DNA from 4 places in the Cytobacillus sp. FSL R5-0569 genome. Region 3 is predicted to be linked to each of the others. Evidence: riboswitches for the same ligand, from Rfam matches in the RefSeq annotation. Region 3 holds a riboswitch; each other region holds the start of a gene.
What was found. Region 3 has a riboswitch for thiamine pyrophosphate ahead of thiW (energy coupling factor transporter S component ThiW). Riboswitches for the same ligand answer to the same signal wherever they lie in the genome.
Positions count from the first base shown of each region.

Region 1: another riboswitch for thiamine pyrophosphate. It lies ahead of thiT (energy-coupled thiamine transporter ThiT); the one in region 3 lies ahead of thiW (energy coupling factor transporter S component ThiW).
Region 2: another riboswitch for thiamine pyrophosphate. It lies ahead of MKX78_RS01855 (3-oxoacyl-ACP reductase); the one in region 3 lies ahead of thiW (energy coupling factor transporter S component ThiW).
Region 4: another riboswitch for thiamine pyrophosphate. It lies ahead of tenA (thiaminase II); the one in region 3 lies ahead of thiW (energy coupling factor transporter S component ThiW).

Region 1 is NZ_JBBOWW010000001.1:269,338-271,540, reverse strand. It holds gene MKX78_RS01490 (M23 family metallopeptidase) at 1-573, opposite strand, end outside; gene MKX78_RS01485 (hypothetical protein) at 597-836, opposite strand; TPP riboswitch at 970-1,074, shown strand; gene thiT (energy-coupled thiamine transporter ThiT) at 1,179-1,757, shown strand; gene MKX78_RS01475 (hypothetical protein) at 2,109-2,203, opposite strand, start outside.
Region 2 is NZ_JBBOWW010000001.1:342,496-344,698, forward strand. It holds gene MKX78_RS01850 (glycosyltransferase) at 1-601, shown strand, start outside; TPP riboswitch at 687-788, shown strand; gene MKX78_RS01855 (3-oxoacyl-ACP reductase) at 881-1,636, shown strand; gene MKX78_RS01860 (IclR family transcriptional regulator) at 1,860-2,203, opposite strand, start outside.
Region 3 is NZ_JBBOWW010000001.1:2,479,283-2,481,485, reverse strand. It holds gene MKX78_RS12725 (shikimate kinase) at 1-380, opposite strand, end outside; TPP riboswitch at 507-614, shown strand; TPP riboswitch at 658-750, shown strand; gene thiW (energy coupling factor transporter S component ThiW) at 822-1,343, shown strand; gene thiD (bifunctional hydroxymethylpyrimidine kinase/phosphomethylpyrimidine kinase) at 1,312-2,118, shown strand; gene thiM (hydroxyethylthiazole kinase) at 2,118-2,203, shown strand, end outside.
Region 4 is NZ_JBBOWW010000001.1:2,677,855-2,680,057, reverse strand. It holds gene trhA (PAQR family membrane homeostasis protein TrhA) at 1-450, opposite strand, end outside; TPP riboswitch at 804-913, shown strand; gene tenA (thiaminase II) at 1,037-1,726, shown strand; gene MKX78_RS13630 (MFS transporter) at 2,027-2,203, shown strand, end outside.

The sequences.
Region 1 (2,203 bases), 2.2 Mb from region 3:
TGGAATATTATCATCGAGACCATCAACCACTTTTATTACTTTGCCATTTTGAGGGGCGATAACTTCCTCTGCAAATGCGTAATAACTCTCATTTTTTTCAGGTCTACCATTATATGTAGAGCCATCCTTCACCTTTAATAGATCATACGCGTACCTTTGATGTTCATATACGTAATGGTAATTAATAAATTCATTTGTGCCACCCCAGAAAACAAACCAATCATCCATCACCGGCATAATGTATTCATTCTTTGTATAAATCTTATCTGTTTCTGGAAAGACAAAGTAGGGTTTCAAATAGAAACTGACAATTGTATATTTATCATCGAATCCAACCACAACTGCTTTTGCTTTTGAGTTATCTACCCATACGAACTGACCAATGCCTAAGACATCCGTCCGTGACGTAAGATGATAACTACGCACACCTTCATTAAAAGCTGCGCTCATCTCAATAAATGCCGATAATGAAACCATTCCTTGAAACACTTTTGAAGTTGCTTCATAAATTGTTTTAAAATCTTCTCTTAACCAATGATCTATAAACCTATCAGGATCCATTGACCCTACCATACCCTCTACCTCCGTAAGTTTTATTAAGATGAAAAAATTAAACGATTCTCAAGAAATATTTTGCAATTAATAGTAAAGAAACCGCCAATAGTTACTTTAATTTCACTTGAATCTTCTAACTTACCTTTCAAATCCCCTCTTAATGCTAGACCTAAATTTTCATCCTGTAATTCACCATTTACATACAACTTTTCTCCGTTAATCCAATAATTTTCGATTAATATATGATTTCCATGATGGTTTACTTCAAAAACCTTCTTCATATCAATCACTCCTTGATTATTCTACGACTATCTAGGGAATAAGTTTCACAAATAATTTGTTTTTTTACTACCAAAAAAAGATTCTTGAATTCTGATGAAAGTCATAGTATATTCTAACCGAGGATAAATTTAATACTTCCACAAGGGGAGCCTAATATGGCTGAGAGTGAGCGAGTTCGTTCTGACCCTAAGAACCTGTTAGATAATGCTAGCGTAGGGATCGTGGTTTTGGATATGAGCAATACTAGGCATCCATCACCGCCTATGTATTGCTTTTTTTCATGACAAAAAAGTAATACAGGTTTACTCGTTCGCTTCTCTTTTCGGAGAAGGAGGAAAAACATGAAACAAAATAAAACACTTTTTATGGTGGAAATTGCTATATTTGCAGCTTTGGCATTATTACTTGATTTCTTATCAGGCTTACTGATGGGGAGATTTTGGCCACAAGGTGGGTCCATCTCACTTGCTATGGTACCGGTTTTCTTAATGGCCTTTCGTTGGGGTGTTAAAGGCGGCGTCTTAACGGGCTTACTATTAGGAGGACTTCAAATCTTAACAGGAGCTGTTCCTTTTCATTTCGCCTCTTGGATCATTGACTATTTCGTAGCCTTTGCTGTTGTCGGACTCGCAGGCATCTATATGAATAAAGTTGTGCAAAATTATCAAGACGGCCAATTTGCCAAAGCAAACATGTATGTTATTAGTGGCGTTTTCTTAGGAAGTTTCTTACGCTTCTTATGCCATTATTTATCAGGCATTATCCTATTTGGTGCCTATGCTCCGGCAGATCAACCTGTCGCACTTTACTCACTCGTATATAACGGAACATATATGCTACCTACCTTTATCGTATGTGCCTTAGTCGTTGTCATGCTTTACACAACAGCCAATAAGGTCCTTCTTAAAAAAGCATATTAATCATAATCATCTAAAGGCTCTGGGGGAACGCAGGGCCTTTTTTTCAAGTCAACGTTTTGGGGGATTTTCGCACGATGAATGAACTGTGGAATCAGGGTGACATGTACATCGGCGTGATATCCATAAGATAACCATGCAAAATGAAAGCGCCAAAAGCAGCTAGACAAACCAACATCTTCTCTTCTATTTTCTCCTTGAGACCGGCAGTTTTCTTTTTGGATTTCTGAGAGGGGGAGTAGACACATCTTTATCCTTACTTTTTTTAGCAGCACTTTTCTTCCGTCAATGTCAATCTAACGATGAACACTCTTGATTATTTATGAATTTGCAACAACTATTATCTACGGTAGTTTAAACCAACATCATCTGTTTTCTTTCTTGTGATTTTTGTACGTAAACACGATCGCGCAGTTCTCTGACTTTCCCTGCTCTCTTTTGCGCGTAAA
Region 2 (2,203 bases), 2.1 Mb from region 3:
TGAAGCTGTGATTATAGATGATGCTAGTACTGATCAGACTATATCGATTTTCTTGCAAGAACTAAAAGGTATGCCAATTAAATTGGTCAAGAATGCAAGCTCCCAGTTTGCCAATGAAGTGGAACTAAGAAAACAACAGTGGTTAGAAGCAACGAATGGTTTTTTAGGTTGGGTATTAAATCTTGACGCAGATGAATGGTTTGAGGAGAGTTTTATTGATTATATTGATGACTTTGTTAAACAGGATACTATCGACCTGTACTGTTTTAGACTGTATGATATGTGGGATGAAGACCATTATCGTGAAGATGAATACTGGCAAGCACATTTCTTATACCGTCCATTTCTAGCAAGAGTTAGATCAACCTTTCAGCCTGTCTGGAAAGAAACACCACAGCATTGTGGGAGATTTCCAGAAAACATCTTCCAACTTACCCACAGTTTATCCACAATGCGAGTCAAGCATTTAGGCTGGGCAAAAGAAAAAGATCGATTAGAAAAATATGAGAGATATAAGCTGCTTGACCCGAATAGCCTCTACGGTAATGAGAAACAATATGAATCGATTCTAGATAAGAATCCCCGTTTAAAACAATGGTGAGAAACATAAAGCAAATGGTCAGTTTCGAAATGAACTTCGATTCATAGCTAGGAAACTATTTGTATGCTAAACTAAAAATAATTAAAAATTGTTGCAGGGGGACTCAGAAAATGAGTTGAGAAGGTTAAAACCTGACCCTTAGAACCTGTTCGTTAAGACGATCGTAGGGAGCATCTTCCAACTATATGCATATGTATGGTAGGCTCTCCATTTTCGGGGAGCCTTTTGTTTTGTTTCCCTGAACATTTTTAATTACATCTATTGAAAAGAGGGAATAGCGTGAGAGAAGAAGTCGTGTTAGTAACAGGAGCAAGTCGTGGATTAGGAGCTGCAATTGCTGAAAAGTTTGGTAAGGAGGGCTACAAAGTAGTCGTTAATTATTTTAATAATAAAGAAAAAGCAGATGCAGTAGTTGAAAAAATCGGACAAGATCGTGCATTGGCTATCCAAGCTGATGTAAGAGATCATCAAGCAGTAAAAGCAATGGTAGCAGACACAATTGCTCATTTTGGTCGCTTGGATATCGTTGTAAATAATGCATTAGTTCAATTTAAATTTGATCCTGTGGCACAGGCGAAAGTAGAGGAATTATCTTGGGCTAGCTATCAAACCCAGTTTGAAGGCGCGATAAAAGCAAGCTTAAATGTTGTTCAATCTGCTCTTCCGGCTCTAAAGGATTCACAGCAAGCCCGTGTGATTGGTATTGGCACGAATCTTTACCAGAACCCAGTCGTTGCCTACCATGAATATACAACAGCCAAAGCGGCATTAATTGGCTTTACACGCAATATGGCCAAAGAGCTCGGACAGTATGATATTAATGTGAATATGGTTTCCGGTGGATTATTAGAAACAACGGATGCAAGTGCTGTTACTACCCCTGAGGTATTTGCGATTGTGGCTGATAACTCTGCTATCCGCCGTGTGACAAAACCAGAAGACGTAGCAGAAGCCGTTGTTTTCTTAGCCTCTCCAGGCGCTAGAGCGATTACGGGACAAAATCTAGTCGTTGATCATGGATTGACGATGAACTAAGATAAAAAAGGTCGTCATCTTTGTTTATGGCGGCCTTTTTCAATAAAATGGACTTATTTTGTAGGTTGATAAATCAGTAAAGAGCTTATATCAGCAAATGTGAGACTAAGTCGAAGCTAAACTCCAATTTATTCGCAGAAAAGGATATTTTTAAAATAACAACTTAATTTTCTCACTAGTATTTTATTCTACTAGATGTTAAAACGGTCGATTGAACGTTCAATCAGTATTGTTCAATTTTTCCTTGTTTATATCGATAGCCAAACATAGAAGATGCTTGTAGGTGAAACTTCAGCAGTTGCTTGCTCATCGGATCCGATGCTTCCTTAGGCATCTTATCGTTAAATCCAACAACTGTCACTGCACCGAGTAATTGATTCTGGTAGTCTAGCAAAGGGACGGAAGCCGAAGAAATCGATGGAATTAAAGGTTCGGTAGCGAAGGAGATTTTCGATTGTTGAATCATTTGCCATTCTGCGTTATCGATCGCTTCCCCGTCTCCTAGCCAATCTTTTGTCAGTACTGGGTTTAAGAAACTTAAGAAAATCTTCCCTGCGGCAGATGTTG
Region 3 (2,203 bases):
GAAAGACCATTCAATTTCGGTCTTGTATCTTTAATCAATGGGTATCGATCGAGCCAATTTTCCCATGAGAGCTCGATAAGGACAACGGTACTGTTTTGTAAACAAATTTCGCGGTTCTTACTGTTTAAAAAGGCGCCGCCGCCTAATGAAAGAATCTGTTTTTCTTCGGCAGATAGTTGTTCAATCAATTCGCTTTCAGCTTTTCGAAAAACTTCTTCACCATGATCAAGGAAAATTTTTGAAGTTGACATCCCAAACTGTTGTTCAATGCGTTCATCCGTGTCGATTAAACCCCACTGTAATTTCTTAGCTAATTCCGTGCCTATGGATGTCTTTCCGACCCCCATAAACCCAATAAGTACAATACTCTTATCTTCCATAGACTGTCCTCCCGAATGTTATATAAAATATCATATCATAACGTTTTATGTCGCAACATCGTTTCTATCCAATGTTTTTTATTTTCATTTCTATCATTTCATGTTATATTGACATCATATATTATAAGTTTTCACTGGGGGTGCCTTCACATAGAGGCTGAGATTGAATGCCGTTCAAAACCCTTTGAACCTGATCTGGTTTGTACCAGTGGAGGGAAGTGTGTCGATGTAGTCGTCCTCGCTTCCTTTTGGAAGTAGAGGATTTTTTTTATATATGAATAAATGCTAGGGGTGCCAAATACTTGGCTGAGATGAACCCTTTGAACCTGATCTAGTTAATACTAGCGTAGGGAAGCGAGTGACGTCATACATATCATGATGACCAAAGCCGCTTATTCAAAATAGCGGCTTTTTTATTTTTATCGAAAGGAGGAAAGGTCTATGAATAAAATCCAAAAAATGACGATGACGGCAACGATTGCAGCCATCACTACTGTGTCGAGTAGTCTCATTTTTATTCCGATTGGAATAGCGAAAATTTTTCCGATTCAGCACTTGGCGAATGTATTATCTGCTGTACTTCTTGGACCATGGTATGCCGTTAGTCAAGCGTTTCTTTCATCTACATTGAGAAATATGATGGGGACTGGAAGTGTTTTTGCCTACCCCGGGAGTATGATTGGCGCATTACTTGCAGGGTTCCTTTATCAAAAAACGAAAAAAATTGGCTTCTCAGCACTAGGTGAAGTCGTTGGAACAGGAATGATAGGGGCAGTAGCGACTTATCCGATTAGTACATTACTTTTAGGACAAGAAGCAACCCTTTTCGGATTCCTACCAGCATTTATGGTGAGCTCGTTTACTGGAGCAATTTTAGGATATGGTTTATTAAGAGTATTAATTAAGAATAAAGCTATTGGAGGTTACATCAATGAAAACAGCATTAACGATCGCAGGTTCTGATTCAGGAGGAGGAGCTGGGATTCAAGCAGATCTTAAAACTTTTTCCGCCAATGGTGTGTTTGGCATGTCCGTCATTACGGCGATTACCGCTCAAAATACAGTAGAGGTACGTTCGGTACAGGATATAGAAATCAATATTATAAAAGACCAAATAGAAGCTGTGTTTGATGATATCCAAGTTGATGCTGTCAAAATCGGGATGTTGTCATCTAGTGAGACTGTAAAAATCGTCGCAGACCGTTTAAATCATTATAGTCCAAAAGTGATTGTGTTAGATCCTGTTATGGTTTCAAAAGGTGGACATCATCTTTTAAAGGAACAAGCTATTGAAGCATTAAAAGCGAAAATGTTACCACTTGCGACTGTAATTACGCCAAACATTCCTGAAGCTGAAGTACTTTCGGGTATGACAATTCGCACGGTTGATGATATGGAGCAAGCTTGTAAAAAATTATATGAATTAGGGCCAAAAGCCGTCTTATTAAAAGGTGGACATTTAGAAGGAGAACCGAATGACTTATTATGGGATGGACAAAGTTTCAACTGGTTTAATGGTCGAAGAGTAGAGACAAAAAACACCCATGGTACAGGTTGTACTCTATCATCTGCCATTGCTGCTGGGTTAGCAAAAGGGGAAGAACTTATTGAGGCCATACAGTCTGCGAAAAATTATATTTCCATAGCGATTGAGCATAGCCTAGCACTCGGTAATGGGCATGGTCCGACAAATCATTTTTATGAGTTATACAACAAAGCAAAGATGGAGGAAAGATAATGGCGATTTCAAGTGAAGCAGTTGAGAGAGTCTTTCAGCAGTTACAAGAACATACCCCACTCATTCATCATTTAACAAATACAGT
Region 4 (2,203 bases), 200 kb from region 3:
CCAGGCAAATATAATTAGCCAGCCCATCAAAACATATAGTAATGTCGAGAAGACTAAAAACTTTTTAACAAAAAAACATTTGAAAACCGTACCAGCAATCGCTAGCCCCCAAACAAGACCAAATAAAGTCCATCCTAAGGGTCCTTTAACTGTTATAAATAGAAACGGTGTGAACGTTCCAGCAATAAAAAAGTAAATGGAAGAATGATCGAGAATCTCAAATACATCCTTTGCTTTTCCAGCAGGTAAACTATGTAGCAAAGTTGATGAGAAATATAAAATAACCATCGTTGTACCAAAAAGAACAAAGCTGACAATATGCCAAGGTGTTCCATATAAGGATGAAAAAACAGTTAAAATGACGAGAGCCGCAATACTTAATAGCGCACCAATTCCGTGTACGATCGCGTTGGCGATTTCTTCTCCCTTTGAAAAAATATGTGTTTCCAAGTAGTATTCACCCATTCTTTATCCAAAATCATAATTCTAGTATAAACATATTTTAAGCTGATAAAAAGTCGAAAGCTTTCATTATAAAGAAAAACTTCACCGAACGAGAAGGGGGGGGAGGGTCTGGTCTAACGGCAGAGAGTTTAAATGCTTGGAGAATATTTGGTGTTATCCATCCTTGAGTCAATGCCAATTTAAGCCGGGTATTACGTCAGTTGAAGCATTCATCCAACTTGTTTCATAATGGTTACTGAAAGAGAAGCTCGACATTGCTTATTTACTAAACTTGCAGTTTTCATTTAGGTTGACATTTATTGATAAGATGATAACATAACTTTGAAAGCATAATTGAATAAATCCACTAGGGGTGCCTTTAAAAGGCTGAGATTAAAGTGTAATAACTTTAAGACTCTTAGAACCTGATCTGGTTGATACCAGCGTAGGGAAGTGGCGTATATAAATTTAGTTAACATTATAACTATAACTAAATGAATAATGTATACAGTAACCACTTTCTTATAGGAAGTGGTTTTTCGCTTTTCTGGATTTTTTATGCTCGATAAAAAAAAGAGAAGAGGTAGAAATGATGACAACAAAAGAAACGTTTACACAATCGTTAAGGAAAGAAGTCCATGATATATGGGAAGCGAATTTTGAACACCCTTTTGTTAAAGGAATTGCTAAGGGAGATTTACCAATTGAGTGTTTCCGCTTTTATGTGTTACAAGATTCTTACTATTTATCACATTTTGCTCGTGTGCAAGCAATCGCTGCTTCTAAAGCAGAGAATTTATATATGACCTCAAGAATGGCCTCGCATGCGCAAGGTACCTATGAAGCTGAACTAGGGTTACATAACAAATTTATGGAGGTATTAAAAGTTTCTGAAGAAGAGTTAAACCAGTTTAGACCCGCTCCTACTGCCTATGCATATACATCCCATTTATATCGTGTAGCAGAGACAGGCACAGTTGGCGAGGTCATCGCTAGTTTGCTTCCGTGTTATTGGATTTATTATGATATTGGGCAGAGCTTTAAAGGGGCAAAACCAAAAGAAGAAATCTATCGTACCTGGATTGATACATACGGTGGAGAATGGTTTGTTAAACTTGTACTGGAACAAATTCATCATCTTGATCGGCTTGCTGAAATGGCATCTGAAACAGAAAAAGAAAAAATGAAAATGGCATTTACCATTAGCTGTCAATATGAATTAGCTTTTTGGGAAATGGCTTATACCCAAGAAAAGTGGCTAAGTGATAAAACATATGCATAAAACTTCATAAATGAAAGCGGGAATAGTGTTAACAGAATAAGGTTAGTTCATACTAACTCAATTCTGTTAACATCATACCCTTTATAATCGTTGTAGTATCAGGTTTGTTTATGGAATAAAGACAATTTGTTGTATCGGATTTTCCTAAAAAGAAGTTCGGACTTCAAAAACTACTCATCTAGTCAATAGAAATGACTTCTACTTCTCCACCCTCATAGACATATAAACTTCCTATATATATATAATGACAATAAGCGTATAATGAGAGACGAATGTTAAATTGAGGAAGGCGTTTTAAAAATGAATAAACAACAAAGTAAGTACAGATGGGTTGTATTTGGTGTTTTACTTTTAGCCTATTTATTTATGGTTAGTCAAAGAACAGCACCTGGTTTAATTACTGATCAATTAATGGAAGAATTTCATTTAACTGCAGCAACGATTGGGCTGATAACGAGTATTCAATTTTTTGCTTAT